4 regions of the Roseateles sp. GW835-FHT13E02 genome follow, and region 2 is predicted to be linked to each of the others. Evidence: predicted binding sites of a transcription regulator. Region 2 holds the regulator's gene; each other region holds the start of a gene.

Region 1 (4,178 bases), on a different contig from region 2:
GCTCGGCTGCTGCCGCCTCTTGCCCGCTCACCGCTCATAAGCCAACGGCAGCGCCGTCGTGAACCTCAGTTCTTCCAGCGCGAAGCTGGAACTGACGTCGAACAGCTGCGTGCCAGCGATCAAGCGCTTGTCGTCCGCGTCGTAGGCGGCGATGCCGAGCACGAGGACGTGCCGCAGGTGGTTGACGTCGCCGCTCAACCCACGGCCGGGGTCACCCACGGCCGGGGTCAGGCCTTGAATTTGAAGGCTTGTGCTGACAGCACAGCTGGCTTTGGTGTTGCAGAACGTTGCTCCGGCACAGGGATAGGCGTGCCGATTGATAGGCATCAGACATCACCACGACTCGAAGCATCTCGCCCTTCTCGATGCAAGGTGCTCGAACAGCGCCGGCTTTCACAAACCACGAGCCCAATGAGGCAGCTCCGCATCAAGACGCGCCGCCAGGAATTCCACAACGCTGCTGCGCAGCAGTAAAAGAAGCTGCCTCATGGCGAGCTGGCACCTCAGCCTTCGGCATGCCGAAACTAGGCCCGCCACGTGGACCCACGCCGCGGGTCTGGGTCGGTCTTTTTCGGGCGATGATGTCGCCCAGCCACCCCGGAGCCCTCGCATGAGCCTGAGCAACGACGCCAACAGCGCCCCCGCCGCCCCCTTCGACCGAATCAGCGCCCGCCGCACCGAGCTCGGCGAAGGCCTGACCATTCGCCGCGCGCTACCGACGGCGCAGCGGCGCCGCGTGGGTGCCTGGTGTTTTCTCGACCACATCGGGCCCGTGCAGTTTGAGGGTCAGGCGCTGGCGAATGGCGGTCTGCATGTCGGCGGCCATCCGCACATCGGCCTGCAGACCGTCACCTGGATGATCGAGGGCGAGATCCTGCACCGCGACAGCCTGGGCAGCGAGCAGCTGATCCGGCCTGGCGAGGTGAACTTGATGACGGCCGGCCACGGCATCGTCCACACCGAGGACGCACCCGCCGGCACCGCGCGCATCCACGCGGCCCAGCTCTGGATCGCCCTGCCCCCGGGCGAGGAAGACCGGCCGCCGGCCTTCGAGCACCATGCCAGCCTGCCGCGCTGGCAGGAGCAAGGAGCGCATTGGACCCTGCTGGCCGGCAGCCACGCCGGCCGCACGGCGCCGCCGCGGGTCTACACCCCGCTGCTGGGCCTGGAGATCCATGCACCGAGCCAAGCCGTCGAGCTGCAGCTGGAGCTGCGCGGCGATTTCGAGCATGGCCTGCTGCCGCTGGAAGGCGAACTGGGCCTGGCCGGCGAGACCCTGGGCACGGGCGAGCTGGCCTATCTGGCGCCGGGGCAGGCGCCTGCGTCCCTCCACCTCAGTGCCGGCGGCCGCCTGCTGCTGCTGGGCGGCGAGCCCTTCCCGGCCGAGATCGAAATGTGGTGGAACTTCGTCGGCCTCAGCCGTGCGGCGGTGGCCCGGGCGCAGGCCGATTGGGATGCGCAGCGCGAAGCGGGCGGCCCGCGCTTCGGCCGGGTGCAGGGCGATGAAGGCCGGCGCCTGGTGGCCCCGCGCCTGCCGGCCAGCGGCTACTGAGGTCAGCCCCCAAAAGATGGGCGCGGGTTTGCGGCTAACTAGCTAGCTAACGCTGGCTTGCAGCGGCTACTTTTCTTCGAAGCGCTTCAATCGCACCCGCGCTCACCCTTCAAGGGCGGCCGATGCCGGGGGCCGTGTTCAGCCGGCTCACGCCGAGCGCGAACGTCGAGCTCAAGCGTCAAGCTCAGGCGCTGCGGCGACGTGCAGCGAAGGCTGCGAACAGAGCCAGCCCGGCCAGTGCCCAGGACGAGGGCTCGGGCACTTGATTGCCCGAAGGGATGCGCGACAGCGTCACTTCGAAGCCAGCACCCGCGTTGTCCCAGAAGGCCGAATCGCTCACACCCAGGTAGAGGCGGCCGCTGCGGGTTGCTGTGAACTGCACGTTCGTACCGAGAGCGAACAAGGAGCTTTGCGAGATACCGTTTGCCACGTCGGCGGCATCAAAGGCCTGGAAGTTGCCACTGTCGTCGCCAACAATGCTGCCGACCAAGGCGCCGAAGAGATTGTTCAGCCCCGTGAAGTGCGAAGTCCCGTTGCCAAGACCCTGCATCACTTGCCCGTTCGCGTCGCCACAGCCCATATTGCCGCTCAGGCACAGGGTGCCGCTTGCAGTGACCTGCACTTTGTCGCCGGCCTGGACTTGAAACCCGCTGTTGACGAAGCCCAGGGTCGAAGACAGGATGCCTTGCTGCGCGGTGTTGGCATTGCCATTGACGCCACCGAAGCCGCCGCCGTTCATCACGCCAACATGGACGGGTCCAGCGTGGGCGGCGCCTGCGAGGGCCAAGCCAAGGGTTGCGATGGCAAAGGAATGGATTGCGTTTTTCATCATCTTTCTGTCGCTCTTTCGAATTCATGGTGTTCCGCCCCCCTATCGCATGGACGGGCTCCCCCAAGTGGAGAGCAAACGTCACCACGCAAATGACATGCCAGCGCGAGTGCTGCGCCAAGTGGAGTCAGGCACAAGACGGGTCAAGGCAGCCCTGTTTCCGAGCAGATGGCCGGATTTGAGAACGAGCAGGCGTGTCTTGCTTCACGGTCAGGGCCGCCCCCCCCCGAAACGCGGGGAACCTTGCAAGGCCAGGCGGTATGGCCACATCGGCGGCGGCTCACGAAACAAGTTGTAAAGATTGGCGACAGTTTGCCGCGAAGCCCGCCAAGCGCGCCGCAGCTTTAGCTGCTGAGGCCCACTCGTGCAGGCCGCATGGATACCGTGTAACTCGGGCGCCAGCACCGGCGGGCGGGCGAGCGAGCGACCAGCCAGGCCAAGCAGCGCGCCATCGCCGCTCTAACGCCCAAGCCCCAGGCGCCCGGCCACATGCGGCAGGGCACGGCGCACCTCTTCACCGGGACTGGCGGCAGACCATCTCCGGCGCCTGGTAGCCCCAGACGATGCGGGCTTCGCCCTGGTGCTCCCAAAAGCTCTGATTGCGGCCGACATAGCGGCTGCCGCTGGCGCTGCGCTCGGCAAACATCAGCGAGCTGCTGTCGCCGAACTCGGCCACCAGGGTCGGCGGCTCGGTGGCGAAGAAGTTCACCACCACCTCCTTGGCGGCATTGCCATCACAGGCCCAGCGTATCGGGCCCTGCGCCGGCAGCAGTCGGTAGCGAGCCTGCAGCTCGGCGATGCGGCGGACATAACTGTCTTTCACGCAGGCCGGTTTGTCCTCGCTCTTCCAGCACTCGTCCCGGCCCTTGACCCAGCCGCGCTGCTCGGCCTTGAGCAGGGGCGGGCGCTCCTTGGCGGCCTTCTTCAGAGCCTGGCCGTAGACCTGGGCCAGCTGGCGGTCCAGCTGCACGAGGCCCGCATCCGCGCAGACCAAGGCGGCGATGCTGCCGGGCTGGACCTTGGCGCAGTCGAAGGCCGGACCAGGCGCCGCCTGCAGCGCGGGTGCGGCGCCGCCGAGCAGGGCCAAGAGCAGGCCGAACAGGCCGGGCCGCATGCGGATTGCGCTACGCTGCGCGAAAACCAGGGAGCGCGAAAAGATGCAAAACATGGCAGGGACTCCAAAAGTTAGCAGCGATCAGAGATTAAGCGATCTTGCCGCGCTGCCGGCGCTGGGCCGGCGCCGCCTGGTTCTGGGCCTGGCCCAAGCCGGTCTGCTCAGCCTGCTGCCCACGGCGGTGCATTGCGCGCCGGAGCTGTGGGTGCACAACGTCACCCGTCTGTACAGCGTGCCGGTCGCCGGGATCGAGCACCCGCGCTCGGCCGCCGAGATCGCGGCCGCTTTGCGCGCCTGGCCCGGGCAAGTCGCTGTGGGCGGCGGGCATTTCAGCATGGGCGGGCAGGTGGCGATTGCCGGCGGCCTGCAGCTGGATTTGCGCGGCATGAGGGCCCTGGTCTGGCTGCGGCCGGAGCAGATGCGGGTGCGGGTGCAGGCGGGCATGAGCTGGCGGGATCTGCAAGACCATCTCGACCCGCTGGGCCTGGCCGTCAAGACCATGCAGAGCTATTCCAATTTCAGCATCGGCGGTTCGGTCTCGGTCAACTGCCATGGCCGTTATGTCGGCCATGGGCCTGTGGGCCGCACCGTGCAGGCACTGCAGCTGGTGCTGGCCGATGGCCGCATCGTCGAAGCCAGCCGCAGCGAGAACGCCGAGCTGTTTCGCGCTGCGCTGGGTGGCT
Region 2 (4,178 bases):
AGCCGGCGCCAGCCAGAACGCCGATGCAGGCCGCCAGGCCTCGCTGAGCCTGAGCAATCAGCTGATTCAACAGCTGCGCGGCAGTGGCAAGGCCTGAAGCCTGATGATGTGATGGCACCGCAGGCACTGCGGCGTGATGCTCAGGTTTCACGCGCGGCAGGCGCGTCGGGCTGGCTCAGGCCCGTACTAGAATGATCTGCAAGTTTTGTGCCGCCTTCTTGGGCGGCGAACCCTTGCTTGATGTGTTTGCCCGGCCTGCCCTTCCTCCATCCTCCCACCCGCTGCTGTCCATGAAGCTGTCACCGCGCCCTTCCGTCTTGCCCGGCTTGCTGGCAGCCTTGCTGCTGGGCCTGGGCGCCACGCCGGGCTGGGCGGAAAAAGGCGACCGCGCCAAGCCGCTGAACATCAGTTCCAAAAACGGCGGCAGCGTCGAGATCGCCAAGCAGCGCACCGAGTTCAACGGTGATGTGGTGCTGAGCAAGGGCAGCCTGGTGCTGCGCGCCGAAAAGCTCGATGTGCGCGAAACCGGCGACGGCTACTACCAGGTCTATGCCAATGGCCAGACCGGCAAGCAGGTCAGCTTCCGCCAGGCGCGCGATGTGCCGGGCGAGGCCATCGAAGGCCTGGCCGACCAGCTCGAATACGACACCCGCAGCGACACCGTGCGCTTCATCGGCAATGCCGTGGTGCGCCGCCTGCAGGGCACGACGGTGGCCGACGAGGTGACCGGCGCAGTCATTCTGTTCGACAACCGCAGCGAGGTCTTCACCCTCGAGGGCGGCCAGACCTCGCCCCACCCGAGCGGCCGGGTCCGTGTGGTGATGATGCCGCGCGGCGGCGCGCCCGAGGCCGCCTCGGCACCCGCGGCCGCGGCCTCCGGCGTGCAACTCAAGCCCAGCACCAGCCTGAGCCCCCGCAAAGCGCCATGAGCAGCAGCAACAGCAGCGTCGCCAGCCCCCATCACGCGCCCGTGGCCGCCCTCGAATCCGGCCCGCGCAGCCGCCTGGAAGCCGAGGGCCTGGCCAAGAGCTACGGCGTGCGCCGCGTGGTCAAGAACGTGCATCTGGGCGTCAACAGCGGCGAGGTGGTTGGCCTGCTCGGCCCCAACGGCGCCGGCAAGACCACCAGCTTCTACATGATCGTGGGCTTGGTGCGCGCCGATGCCGGCGAGATCCACATCGACGACCAGTCGGTCGAGCACCTGCCCATCCACCAGCGCGCCCGCCTGGGCCTGAGCTATCTGCCGCAGGAGGCCTCGATCTTCCGCAAGCTCACGGTGGAACAGAACATCCGCGCCGTGCTGGAGCTGCAGCGCGACGAGCAGGGCCGCGCGCTCAAGGAGCCGCGCATCAAGGAGCTGCTGGAAGCGCTGCTGCACGACCTCAGCATCGAGAAGCTGCGCGACAGCCCGGCGCCGGCGCTCTCGGGCGGCGAACGCCGCCGCGTCGAGATCGCCCGCGCCCTGGCCACTCAGCCGCGCTTCATCCTGCTGGACGAACCCTTCGCCGGCGTGGACCCGATCGCGGTGCTGGAGATCCAGCGCATCATCGGCTTCCTGAAGGCGCGCCAGATCGGCGTGCTGATCACCGACCACAATGTGCGCGAGACCCTGGGCATCTGCGACCGGGCCTACATCATCAGCGAGGGCTCGGTGCTGGCCGAGGGCACGCCGGACGAGATCGTGGCCAACGCCGATGTGCGCAAGGTCTATCTCGGCGAACATTTCCGCATGTAGAGCCGGCCATGGATGCCTACACGCCCGCTGCCACGGCAGCCCCGCGCGGGGCTGATGCTGGGATTCCTGCATCTCACGACTGCCCCTGAGCCCGCGCCATGAAGCAGTCACTCCAGGTTCGACTGAGCCAGCATCTGGCCTTGACGCCGCAGCTGCAGCAATCGATCCGCCTGCTGCAACTGTCCACGCTGGAGCTGAATCAGGAAGTCGAGCAGATGCTGGCGCAGAACCCGCTGCTCGAAACCGAAGAAGACTTCTCCGTCGCCACGCCCGAGCTGCCCGAGCTGCGCCCGGCCAGTGCCGCCGAGGACAGCGGCGCCGACCGTGAGCTGGGCGGCGGCGCCGAGGCCGAGGCCACGCCCGAGCTGCAGGCCGAAGACTTCGGCAGCACCGAACGCGAGGACTGGGAGAACGGCACCGAGGGCGACGATTTCGACGGCATCCGCGAACTGCCCAGCAACAACGGCAGCGGCTCGGGCAGCAACGATGAAGACGGCGAACGCAGCGACCAGGAATCGGCCGAGATCAGCCTGCAAGAGCATCTGGTCCAGCAGATGGCCGGCATGCACCTCAGCGATACCGACCAGCTGGCGCTGCGCCTGCTGATCGATTCGCTCAACGAGGACGGCTATCTCGAGGACAGCCTGGAAGCCATCGCCGAGGCCCTGGTGCCGGACGGCGACGAGGACAGCGCCGCCGAGCGCGAGGAGCTGCTCGACCACCTGCGCATCGCCCTCAAATGGCTGCACCACATGGACCCGCCCGGCGTCGGTGCCCGCGAACTGACGGAATGCCTGGAGCTGCAGCTGCGCCAGCTGCCGCGCAGCGCGCCGCAGGTGATCGCCATCATGATCTGCAAAAAGCACTTGGACCTGCTGGCCAAGCGCGACAGCCGCCGCCTGATGCTGCTGACCGGCGCCGACGATGCCTTGCTGCGTGAAGCGCAAGCCCTGATCGTGGCCCTGGAGCCCAAGCCCGGCCGGCGTTTTGCCCGCGGCCAGGCGCCGGCCGTGATCCCGGACGTGATCGTGCGCAAGGTCGGCCGCGAGCTGCGCGTCATCATCAACCCCGAGGTCGCGCCCAAGCTGCGCATCAACGAGCTCTACGCCAACGCCCTGCGCCAGACGCGCGGCGGCATCAGCAACAGCGCCCTGGGCGGCCAGCTGCAGGAGGCGCGCTGGTTCATCAAGAACATCCAGCAGCGCTTCGACACCATCCTGCGCGTCTCCACCGCCATCGTCGAGCGGCAAAAAGGTTTCTTCAGCCACGGCGCCGTGGCCATGAAACCCCTGGTGCTGCGCGAGATCGCCGACGAGCTGGGCCTGCACGAATCAACCATCTCGCGCGTGACCACGGCCAAGTACATGGCCACGCCCTTTGGTACCTTCGAGCTCAAGTATTTCTTCGGCTCGGGCCTGTCCACCGAGGCTGGCGGTGAAGCCTCCAGCACCGCCGTGCGCGAGCTGATCAAGCAGTTCATCGCCGCCGAGAACCCGGCCAAACCCCTGTCCGACAGCGCCCTGGCCAGCATGCTGGAAGAACAAGGCATCCAGGTCGCGCGCCGCACCGTCGCCAAATACCGCGAAGGCATGCACATCGGGACGACGACGATGCGGCGGGTGGTTTGAAGGTTGAAGCTTGAGTGAACGGGTGAATCAGTGAACTGGTGAACCACACCCCACGATTCACCATTCACCTGTTCACCTGTTCACCCGTTCACCTGTTCACCCCCAAACGTGAACACGCACACCGATTTCAGGTGATTCCCATTTCGAGACATGCCATCATGCCGCTGACTTGGATCGTTACTTGAAAGGTCTGCCGTGAACACCACCCTCCGCTCCCCGGCCGGCGCCCGCCTGCCCGCCCTGCTGATACTCGCCGCCAACCTGGCCTGGGCCGCCCCCTCCCAAGCTCAGGCTCAGGCCACGGGCAGCAGCGCCGCCACCAGCTACAGCCGCGTGATCGCCTTCGGCGACAGCCTCTCGGACAACGGCAATTTCTACCGCGCCACCGGCGGCGCAGTGCCCCAGCCGGGCAACTATTTCCAGGGTCGTTTTTCCAACGGCCAGGTGGCCGTCGAGCACCTCGCGCAAGGCCTGGGCGTGAGCCTGCAGGATTACGCCTGGGGCGGTGCCCAAACCGGCTGGCTCAACGGCGCGGCGGTGGCCGCAGGTGCCCCGGCCGCCTTGCAGAACACGGGCATGCTCTCGCAAGTGGGCGCCTTCCAGTCCGGCCTGGCCGGCACGGCCGCCGACAGCCAGGCGCTGTACCTGCTGTGGGGCGGGGCCAATGATTTCCAGTACCTGGGTTTCTCGCAGGCCACGGCGCAAGCGGCCATCCAGAACCTCAGCAATGCCGTGCAGACCCTCTACGGCCTGGGCGCACGCAACTTCCTGATGCCGGGCCTGCCCGATCTGGGCCAGACGCCGGCCGGCCTGTC
Region 3 (4,178 bases), on a different contig from region 2:
ATCAGCCTGCCTTTCCTGCTGATTCCACCCCTGGTGCTGATCGTGCCGCCGCTGATCTGGGGCTGGCTGGGTTACCGGGTGTTTGCCTACGACGCCTTGTCCGAGCACGCCTCGGTGGCCGAGCGGCGTCAGCTGCTGCGCCTGCACCGCCTGCCCCTGCTGGGCCTGGGCCTGCTGACGGGCTACCTCGGTGCCGCGCCGGCAGCGATTTGGGCGTTTGGCGTGATGGCCGTCGCCTTGGCGCCGTTTTTGATCCTGGCCTCGATCTGGCTCTACACCCTGGTTTTTGCTTTTTCTTCCTTGTGGTTCACGCATTACTGCCTGGCTGCGCTGCAGGAGCTGCGCCTGAGCCGCTCGGCCGCGGCGCCCGGACCCTCGGGCCTGGTTCTCGATGCTGCAGCTCCCACCCCTACACCCCCATTGCTGCCCAAGGCTGACGCATGAACACCCCCTCGGTTTTGACCCCTCGGCCCAAGATCGGCCTGATCATCATTGGCGACGAGATTTTGTCCGGCAAGCGCCAGGACAAGCACCTCAGCAAGTTCATCGAGATCCTGGCCGCGCGCGGCATGAGCCTGGACTGGGCCCAGTACCTGGGCGATGACCGTGCTCACATCAGCGCCCGGCTGCGCGAGGCCTTCGCCAGCGGTGACCTGGTGATCAGCTGTGGCGGCATCGGCGCCACGCCGGACGACCACACCCGCCAGGCCGCGGCTGCCGCGCTCGACCGCGAGCTGGCCCTGCATCCCGAGGCGCGCGCCCTGATCTGGCAGCGCATCCAGGACATGGCGGCAGAGAAGGGCGAGTCGGTCGACCCCGAACACCCCGACACCTTGCGCCGCCTGGAGATGGGCGTGTTCCCGGTCGGCGCCGACATCATCCCCAACCCCTTCAACAAGATCCCGGGCTTTTCGGTCGGCACGGTCTACTTCGTGCCCGGCTTCCCGGTGATGGCGCACCCGATGATGGAGTGGGTGCTGGACCAGCGCCACGCCGATCTGCAGCGCCCGGTGCAGCGCCAGGAGCTCTCGCTGATCGTGCAGGGCGCCATGGAGGCCAGCCTGACCCCGCTGATGGAGCGGGTGGAGGCGGAGTTCCCGGGCATCAAGGTATTCAGCCTGCCCAGCGTGGACCACCCGCAGTGGGGCCGCCATATCGAGCTGGGCGTCAAAGGCCCGGCGGAACAGATGGACGCGGCCTACCAGGCACTGAAAAGCGGCGTGATCCAGTTTGGTGCCTCGGTGAGCACTGAATTGGTGCGTTGAGCCGCCTGACCTTGCACTATTTTGGTGATTGTCTCGTGATTTCTTGACTGGCCGCCCTGTTCCGGGGCCGGGCCTCGGCCCATAATCCCGGGGCTTTGGGGCCGGATGCACCGGTGCAGCGCAGGGCTTGCGGGGCTGGGCCCTGAGGGCTGACGCAAAGCGCACGAGCAGCCCAAAGTTGGCACACAAACTGCTTAATCAAAGGCTGCGCGGCCTGAGTCTGTTCGAGCAGTGCAAGCCAAACAAATACCTACGCATCCGCAAGCTTTCTCCCGCTACTTACCCGTTTAGGAGTTTCTGATGGCCAAGACCGTCGCCGACGTGATGAAGATCGTCAAGGAAAACGAAGTCAAGTTTGTTGACTTCCGTTTCACCGACACCCGTGGCAAGGAACAGCACGTGACCGTGCCGGTTTCGCACTTCGACGAAGACAAGTTCGTCTCCGGCCATGCTTTCGACGGCTCGTCCATCGCAGGCTGGAAGGGCATCGAAGCCTCGGACATGCTGCTCATGCCCGATCCGAACACGGCCAATATCGACCCCTTCTTCGAAGAGCCGACCCTGATCCTGTCCTGCGACGTGGTCGACCCGGCCGACGGCAAGGCTTACGAGCGCGATCCCCGCTCCCTGGCCAAGCGCGCGGAAGCGTACCTGAAGGCCTCCGGCCTGGGCGACACCGCCTACTTCGGTCCTGAGCCCGAATTCTTCATCTTCGACTCGGTGCGTTGGGCCAACGACATGTCGGGTTCCTTCTTCAAGATCGAATCCGAAGAAGGCGCCTGGAACACCGGCAAGGAATACGAGCACGGCAACACCGGCTATCGTCCGACCGTCAAGGGTGGCTACTTCCCCGTGCCCCCGGTCGACAGCGGCCAGGACATGCGCTCGGAAATGTGCTTGATCCTGGAACAACTGGGCATCCCGGTTGAAGTGCACCACCACGAAGTGGCGAACGCGGGCCAGATGGAAATCGGCACCAAGTTCAGCTCTCTGGTCGAGCGCGCCGACTGGACCCAGCTGCAAAAGTACGTGATCCAGAACGTGGCCCATGCCTACGGCAAGACCGCCACCTTCATGCCCAAGCCCCTGGTCGGCGACAACGGCAGCGGCATGCACGTGCACCAGTCCGTGTGGAAGGACGGCAAGAACCTGTTCGCCGGTGACGGCTACGCCGGTCTGAGCGACTTCGCCCTGTACTACATCGGCGGCATCATCAAGCACGCCCGTGCCCTGAACGCCATCACCAACCCCGGCACGAACTCGTACAAGCGCCTGGTGCCTGGCTTCGAAGCCCCGGTGAAGCTGGCCTACTCGGCCAAGAACCGCTCGGCCTCGATCCGCATCCCCTACGTGGCCAACCCCAAGGGCCGCCGTGTCGAGGCGCGCTTCCCCGATCCTTCGGCCAACCCCTATCTGTGCTTCGCAGCGCTGCTGATGGCCGGTCTGGACGGCGTGGAAAACAAGATCCACCCGGGCGAAGCCGCCACCAAGGACCTGTACCACCTGCCGCCGGAAGAAGACGCACTGGTGCCCACCGTCTGCCACAGCCTGGACCAGGCCCTGGAAGCGCTGGACAAGGACCGTGCCTTCCTGACCAAGGGTGGCGTGTTCACCGATGCTTACATTGACGCCTACATCGATCTGAAGATGCAGGAAGTGACCCGCCTGCGCATGGCGACCCACCCGGTCGAGTTCGACATGTACTACGCACTGTGATGGCCGCCGGCCCTCAGCGTGCCGTGATGTGCGCTGCAGGCCGGGCTTTCACGAGCCGCAAGGCTCAACGCAAAGGACGGCCTCGGCCGTCCTTTTTCATGCCCGGCCCGGGTTCCTCGCCTGTGGGTTGCGCAGGACAAGGCGGGATTCAGCGGGTTTGTGCGTTGACTGCGGGCACAGCACATGGGCCACAATCGCGCCATGTTGATCCGATCCGCTTCGCCGATGACTTCGATCCGCAAGAGTGCCCGAGCCGGTCTGCCGAAATGGGCCGTTTGGAGTGCGGGCGCGCTCATCTCGGCCCTGGCCTCGGGTGCTCAGGCCCAGGGCACGGTCTACCGCTGCCCCGGCCCGCCGGTGCTCTACACCGATGCCTTGTCGGCCAAGGAAGCGTCGGAGAAGGGCTGCCGCACCATCGAGGGCTCGCCCATCACCGTGGTGCAGTCGCCCAAGCCCAAGGCAGGCTCGGCAGGCACGGCCGGGGGCTCGCATGGTGAAGCCAGCAGCACGCCCGCGGCGCGCAGCAGCAGCGACGGCGGCCGGGTCGACCCGAACCAGCAGCGCAGCCGCGACAACGAGCGCCGCCGTGTGCTGGAAACCGAGCTGCGCGAGGCCGAGGAGCGCCTGGCCACCACGCAGCGTGAATACGCCGGCGGCAACGCCGAGCGTCGCGCCGACGAGCGCAACTACCAGCGCTACCTGGACCGCATGGCCGAGCTCAAGGCCAGCATCGCGCGCCAGGAGAGCGATGTCGCGGCGCTCAAACGCGAAATCAGCAAGCTGCCGTCCTGAGGCCCGGCGATCGTCGCCGGTCTGGGGCGCGCGCAGCGGCACCCAGGAGTTGTTCTCATGAGCCCCAGTGCTCCCACCCATTCCGTGCCTCTGACCGAGGCCGAGCGGACACCGCCGGTGTTCGATGCCCTGGACATGCTGGCCACCATGGTGGCCGTGGTCCGCCCGGACGGCGAATGCCTGTTCGCCAACACCGCGTTTGAAAACGTCATGGGCCTGTCGCGCCGCGCCGTGCAGCGCAGCAGCCTTTACGACTGGTTTGCCGAAGCCGGCCGCCTGCGCGACACGGTCGAGGGCGTGGCCCGCAACGCCTATTCCAGCAGCCGCTTCGATGCCTTGCTGCGCCGTGGCGTGCGCCCGCACGAGGTGCTGGTGCCGGTGCACGTGATCGTCTCGCAGCTGGAG
Region 4 (4,178 bases), on a different contig from region 2:
GAAGGTGAACCACAGAGCCAGGAAAGCCAGGGCGGCGCTGAACTTGATGCGTTCGGCAAAGGCGCCAATGATCAGGCAGGCGGTGATGCCGGCGAAGGTGGCCTGGAAGGCTGCGAACACGATCTCCGGGATGACCACGCCCTTGCTGAAAGTGGCCGCGTTGGCAAAGGTGCCGGCCGCGTTGTCCCAGACGCCCTTGAGCATCAGCCGGTCGGTGCCGCCGATGAAGGCATTGCCCTCGGTGAAGGCGAAGCTGTAGCCGTAGATCACCCACAGCACCACGATCATCGAGAAAGCCACCATCACCTGCATCAGCACCGACAGCATGTTCTTGCTGCGCACCAGGCCGCCGTAGAACAGGGCCAGGCCGGGCACGGTCATCAGGATGACCAGCAGGGTGGACAGCATCATCCAGGTGGTGTCGCCCTTGTTGGGCACCAGCACCGGGGCCGAGGCCGCGTCGGCCGGCGCGGCGCTGGCCGGTGCTGCGGCCGAGGCTTCAGGGGCCGGTGCGACCGGCGCCACGGCGGCGGGCGCGCTGGCGTCGGGCGCCGCTGCGGTGGCCACCGCAGCCGGAGCCGAGGCTGCGCCGTCTTGCGCCCAGGCGGCCGGTGCGAGCACCGCGGCGGCCAAGGCCAAGGTGGCGAGAAGTTTCTTGATGATCATTGCAGATCTCCTACGGATTTTGGGTGTGCCTGGCTGGCGTCTTGTTGAGTTGCGCTCGGGCGGGTTCAGAGCGCGTCTTGACCGGTTTCGCCGGTGCGGATGCGCACCACCTGGTCCAGCGGAGAGACAAAAATCTTGCCGTCACCGATCTTGCCGGTGCGGGCGGCGCCCTCGATGGCCTCGATCACCTGCTCCACCACGGCGTCGGCCACGGCGGCCTCGACCTTCACCTTGGGCAGGAAGTCCACCACGTACTCGGCGCCGCGGTAGAGCTCGGTGTGGCCTTTCTGGCGACCGAAGCCCTTGACCTCGGTGACAGTCAGGCCTTGCACGCCGATGGCGCTCAGGGCTTCGCGCACCTCGTCGAGCTTGAAGGGTTTGATGATGGCGGTGATGAGTTTCATGGGGAGAGTCTCCGAAGTCTTGAGTTCGCTCGATCCGTGCAGATCAGAAGGTCTTCTTGGCCGAGAGCACAAAGCCGCTCTTGCCCAGGTTCTTGGACGACGGGCCACCGACGTAGGCGTCCGTGTTGGTGTTGATCAAGGTGGCGCCGAAGCTGATGCCGGCGTAGTCCTTGTTCAGGGTCACCGCGTAATCGGTGTAGGAACCAGCCGGGTTGTTCTTGACCTTCTGGCGGCCCAGATGCGGCACCAGGCTGAAGCCCTCGCCCAGGTCCAGCGTGGCGCTCAGGTCCAGGTAGCCGCTGCCCTTGCTGTTGGCGGTGCCGAAGAGATTGGTGGTGCTGTGCGAATACTTGGCGGTGAAGACGCCGTAGCTCAGGGCGCCGTAGACCTCGGTGGTGTTGGCGCTGGGGTTCAGGTCATTGCCCGAGTAGATGTAGGTCAGCGCGCCCACATCGAGGGTCAGGCCCGGCGCCACCTCGGTCTTGTAACCACCGTACACATCGATCTCCACCGAAGCGCCGCCGTTGTAGGGCGCGTCCTTGATCCACTTGATGGTGGAGGCCCAGGTGCCGATGTAGAAGCCGTTGGCAGCCACATAGTCCGCGCCGCCTTGCAGAGCGGGCTTCAGGCGGCTTTGCGAAATACCGCGGTAGCGGTAATCGGTGGTGACGCTGGCATTGAAGCTCAGCGGGCTGGCAGCCTCTTCGGCCTGTGCCGCCAGGGGCAGCAAGGTGCCCAGAACCAGGGCAAACGTCGTGGCCAAAGCAAACGGTGTTGTCTTCATGCGGAACTCCTGGAAGGTTGATTCAAAAAGGACAAACAAAAGCCGTGAAAGACGGGGAGACGAGAAAGCCGGGGCCATTGCGGGCACTTGTGGGCACTTGGCTTTGGCATCGCAGCTTCCGTGCCAGCTTTCAGGCGGGCGGCGGCAGATCCTTTGTCCAGGGCAAACACCGAGGCCCATGCACCAATTGCTCGCAGGACCGAGACCGAGCACCAGTCCAAGCGCACTCTCTTGGTGCAAGGCACGCTTTGTGTGCCTGAAAGCTCGGGCCGGCGGGCACAATCAAGCCAGCCGGCGGGCCCGACCCGGCCCGCCCGGCGCCTGCAAGGGAGAGCAAGAACACCATGTCTCTGGCCGTTGTCCACAGCCGCGCCCTGGACGGGCTGACCGCCGCGCCGGTCAGCGTGGAGGTGCATCTGGCCAACGGCCTGCCCTCCTTCACCTTGGTCGGCCTGGCCGAAACCGAGGTCAAGGAGTCGCGCGAACGCGTGCGCGCGGCCCTGCAGAACAGCGGGCTCTCTTTTCCCCACAACAAAAGAATCACCGTGAATCTGGCGCCGGCGGAGCTGCCCAAGGAAGGCGGCCGCTTCGACCTGCCCATCGCCCTGGGCCTGCTGGCGGCCAGCGAACAGATCGATGCGCAGCAGCTGGAGCGCCTGGAGTGCGCCGGCGAGCTGTCCCTGGGCGGCGAGCTGCGACCGGTGCGTGGTGCCCTGGCCATGAGCCTGGCGCTGCGGCGCGAAGGCAGCAGCCGGCGCCTGCTGCTGCCCGAAGCCAGCGCCGCCGAGGCGGCCCTGGTCGAGGGCGTGCCGGTGCATGCCGCGCGCCATCTGCTCGACCTGGTCGAGGCCTTGCGCCCCGGCAGCGACAGCCTGCTGCCGCGCGCCCGCGCGCTGACACCAGCCCAGCCCGCCGCCGCAGCGCCCGATCTGCGCGACATCAAAGGCCAGGCCGGGGCCAAGCGCGCGCTCGAGATCGCCGCGGCCGGCGGCCTGAGCCTCTTGATGGTGGGGCCGCCGGGCACGGGCAAATCCATGCTGGCCCAGCGCCTGTGCGGCCTGCTGCCGCCGATGAACGAAGACGAGGCCCTGGAATCGGCCGCCGTGCTCAGCCTGGCCGGCCAGTTTCAGCCCGAACGCTGGCGCCAGCGCGTGATGCGCAACCCGCACCACAGCGCCTCGGCCGTGGCCCTGGTCGGCGGTGGCTCACCGCCGCGTCCGGGCGAAATCTCACTGGCCCAGCATGGCGTTTTGTTTCTCGATGAACTGCCCGAGTTCAACCGCTCGGCCCTGGAAGCCCTGCGTGAACCGATGGAAACCGGCCGCATCCTCATCTCGCGCGCCGCGCGTCAGGCAGAGTTCCCGGCCCGCTTCCAGCTGGTCGCTGCCATGAACCCCTGCCCCTGCGGCAACCATGGCAGCCCGCTGCGGGCCTGCCGCTGCGCACCCGATCAGATTGCACGTTATCAGTCGCGCCTCAGCGGCCCCTTTCTGGACCGGCTGGACCTGCTGGTCGAGGTGCCGGTGCAGCCGCCCGAGCTGCTGCACAGCGCCGCCGATGGCGAAGCCAGCGCCGTGGTGGCCGCACGCGTCGCCCGCGCTCGCCTGCGGGCCCTGGAACGCCAAGGCTGCAGCAATGCCGCGCTCAGCGCCGCCCAAGTCGACTCGCATGTCGCGCTCGAGCCCGCCGCCCAGGCCTTTCTGATCAAGGCCGCGCAACGCCTGTCCTGGAGCGCCCGCAGCCACCACCGCGTGCTGCGCGTGGCCCGCACGGTGGCCGACCTGGCGGGCAGCGCGAGCATCGAGGTGCAGCATCTCAGCGAGGCGATTCAGTACCGGCGCGGGCTGGCCCCGGTGTAGTTCGCCCCATCAACGCAGCGCCACCGAAGCGCCGCGCCAAGCTGGATCAGCCCAGCGCTGGAAGGCGCCCAGGGCCGTGACATCGGGCGATTGACGCAGCGGACTCATGGTGGTGAGGTCCATCTGGATGAAACGACGTGGGCTGTAGCGCCCTTCAGCGCGCGACTCGCTGGCCAGCAGGATCTCGCGTCCACCGGGCACCCAGCCAGCGAACTCGACATATCCCAGGCCGGGCGCGGCCAGGCTCGGCGGCAGCACATCGAGCGTCCAGCCCTGCGGGCCGGCGCGCAGCAGCCAGAGCTCGCGCCAGCCATCCAGCGGCTGCGCAGCCATTGCAATCGCCCGACCTTCGCGGCTTAGCGTGGCCGAGGCCAAGGGCAGGCGGGCGACGCTGCACTTGCTCAACACGACTTGACCTTGCTGGCGCAGCTGCAGGCATTGCTCGCCAGGGCTGCTGCCGGCCAC

Evidence for each region. The regulator sigma-54, encoded in region 2, starts transcription at its own class of promoters, with help from an activator protein. The targets are predictions, from matches to a motif close to TGGCANGNAANCTGCTTT.
Region 1: AC1Q6P_RS10840 (PEP-CTERM sorting domain-containing protein) is a predicted target of sigma-54. The motif match lies at 2,467-2,484, and genes of this name have one in related genera.
Region 3: glnA (type I glutamate--ammonia ligase) is a predicted target of sigma-54. The motif match lies at 1,445-1,462, and genes of this name have one in related genera.
Region 4: AC1Q6P_RS20560 (TorF family putative porin) is a predicted target of sigma-54. The motif match lies at 1,963-1,980, and genes of this name have one in related genera.

Annotation. Positions count from the first base shown of each region.
Region 1 is NZ_JBXAGJ010000009.1:115,497-119,674, forward strand. Features, by position in the region: gene AC1Q6P_RS10830 (hypothetical protein) at 28-219, opposite strand; gene AC1Q6P_RS10835 (pirin family protein) at 611-1,552, shown strand; gene AC1Q6P_RS10840 (PEP-CTERM sorting domain-containing protein) at 1,737-2,381, opposite strand; gene AC1Q6P_RS10845 (MliC family protein) at 2,896-3,549, opposite strand; gene AC1Q6P_RS10850 (FAD-binding oxidoreductase) at 3,548-4,178, shown strand, end outside.
Region 2 is NZ_JBXAGJ010000020.1:40,948-45,125, forward strand. Features, by position in the region: gene AC1Q6P_RS18360 (thiol:disulfide interchange protein DsbA/DsbL) at 1-97, shown strand, start outside; gene lptA (lipopolysaccharide transport periplasmic protein LptA) at 291-929, shown strand; gene lptB (LPS export ABC transporter ATP-binding protein) at 926-1,735, shown strand; gene AC1Q6P_RS18375 (RNA polymerase factor sigma-54) at 1,834-3,363, shown strand; gene AC1Q6P_RS18380 (SGNH/GDSL hydrolase family protein) at 3,559-4,178, shown strand, end outside.
Region 3 is NZ_JBXAGJ010000014.1:2,494-6,671, forward strand. Features, by position in the region: gene AC1Q6P_RS14615 (EI24 domain-containing protein) at 1-444, shown strand, start outside; gene AC1Q6P_RS14620 (competence/damage-inducible protein A) at 441-1,265, shown strand; gene glnA (type I glutamate--ammonia ligase) at 1,566-2,981, shown strand; gene AC1Q6P_RS14630 (hypothetical protein) at 3,183-3,773, shown strand; gene glnL (nitrogen regulation protein NR(II)) at 3,831-4,178, shown strand, end outside.
Region 4 is NZ_JBXAGJ010000024.1:90,056-94,233, reverse strand. Features, by position in the region: gene AC1Q6P_RS20570 (ammonium transporter) at 1-660, opposite strand, end outside; gene glnK (P-II family nitrogen regulator) at 732-1,070, opposite strand; gene AC1Q6P_RS20560 (TorF family putative porin) at 1,114-1,854, opposite strand; gene AC1Q6P_RS20555 (YifB family Mg chelatase-like AAA ATPase) at 2,199-3,713, shown strand; gene AC1Q6P_RS20550 (SH3 domain-containing protein) at 3,723-4,178, opposite strand, start outside.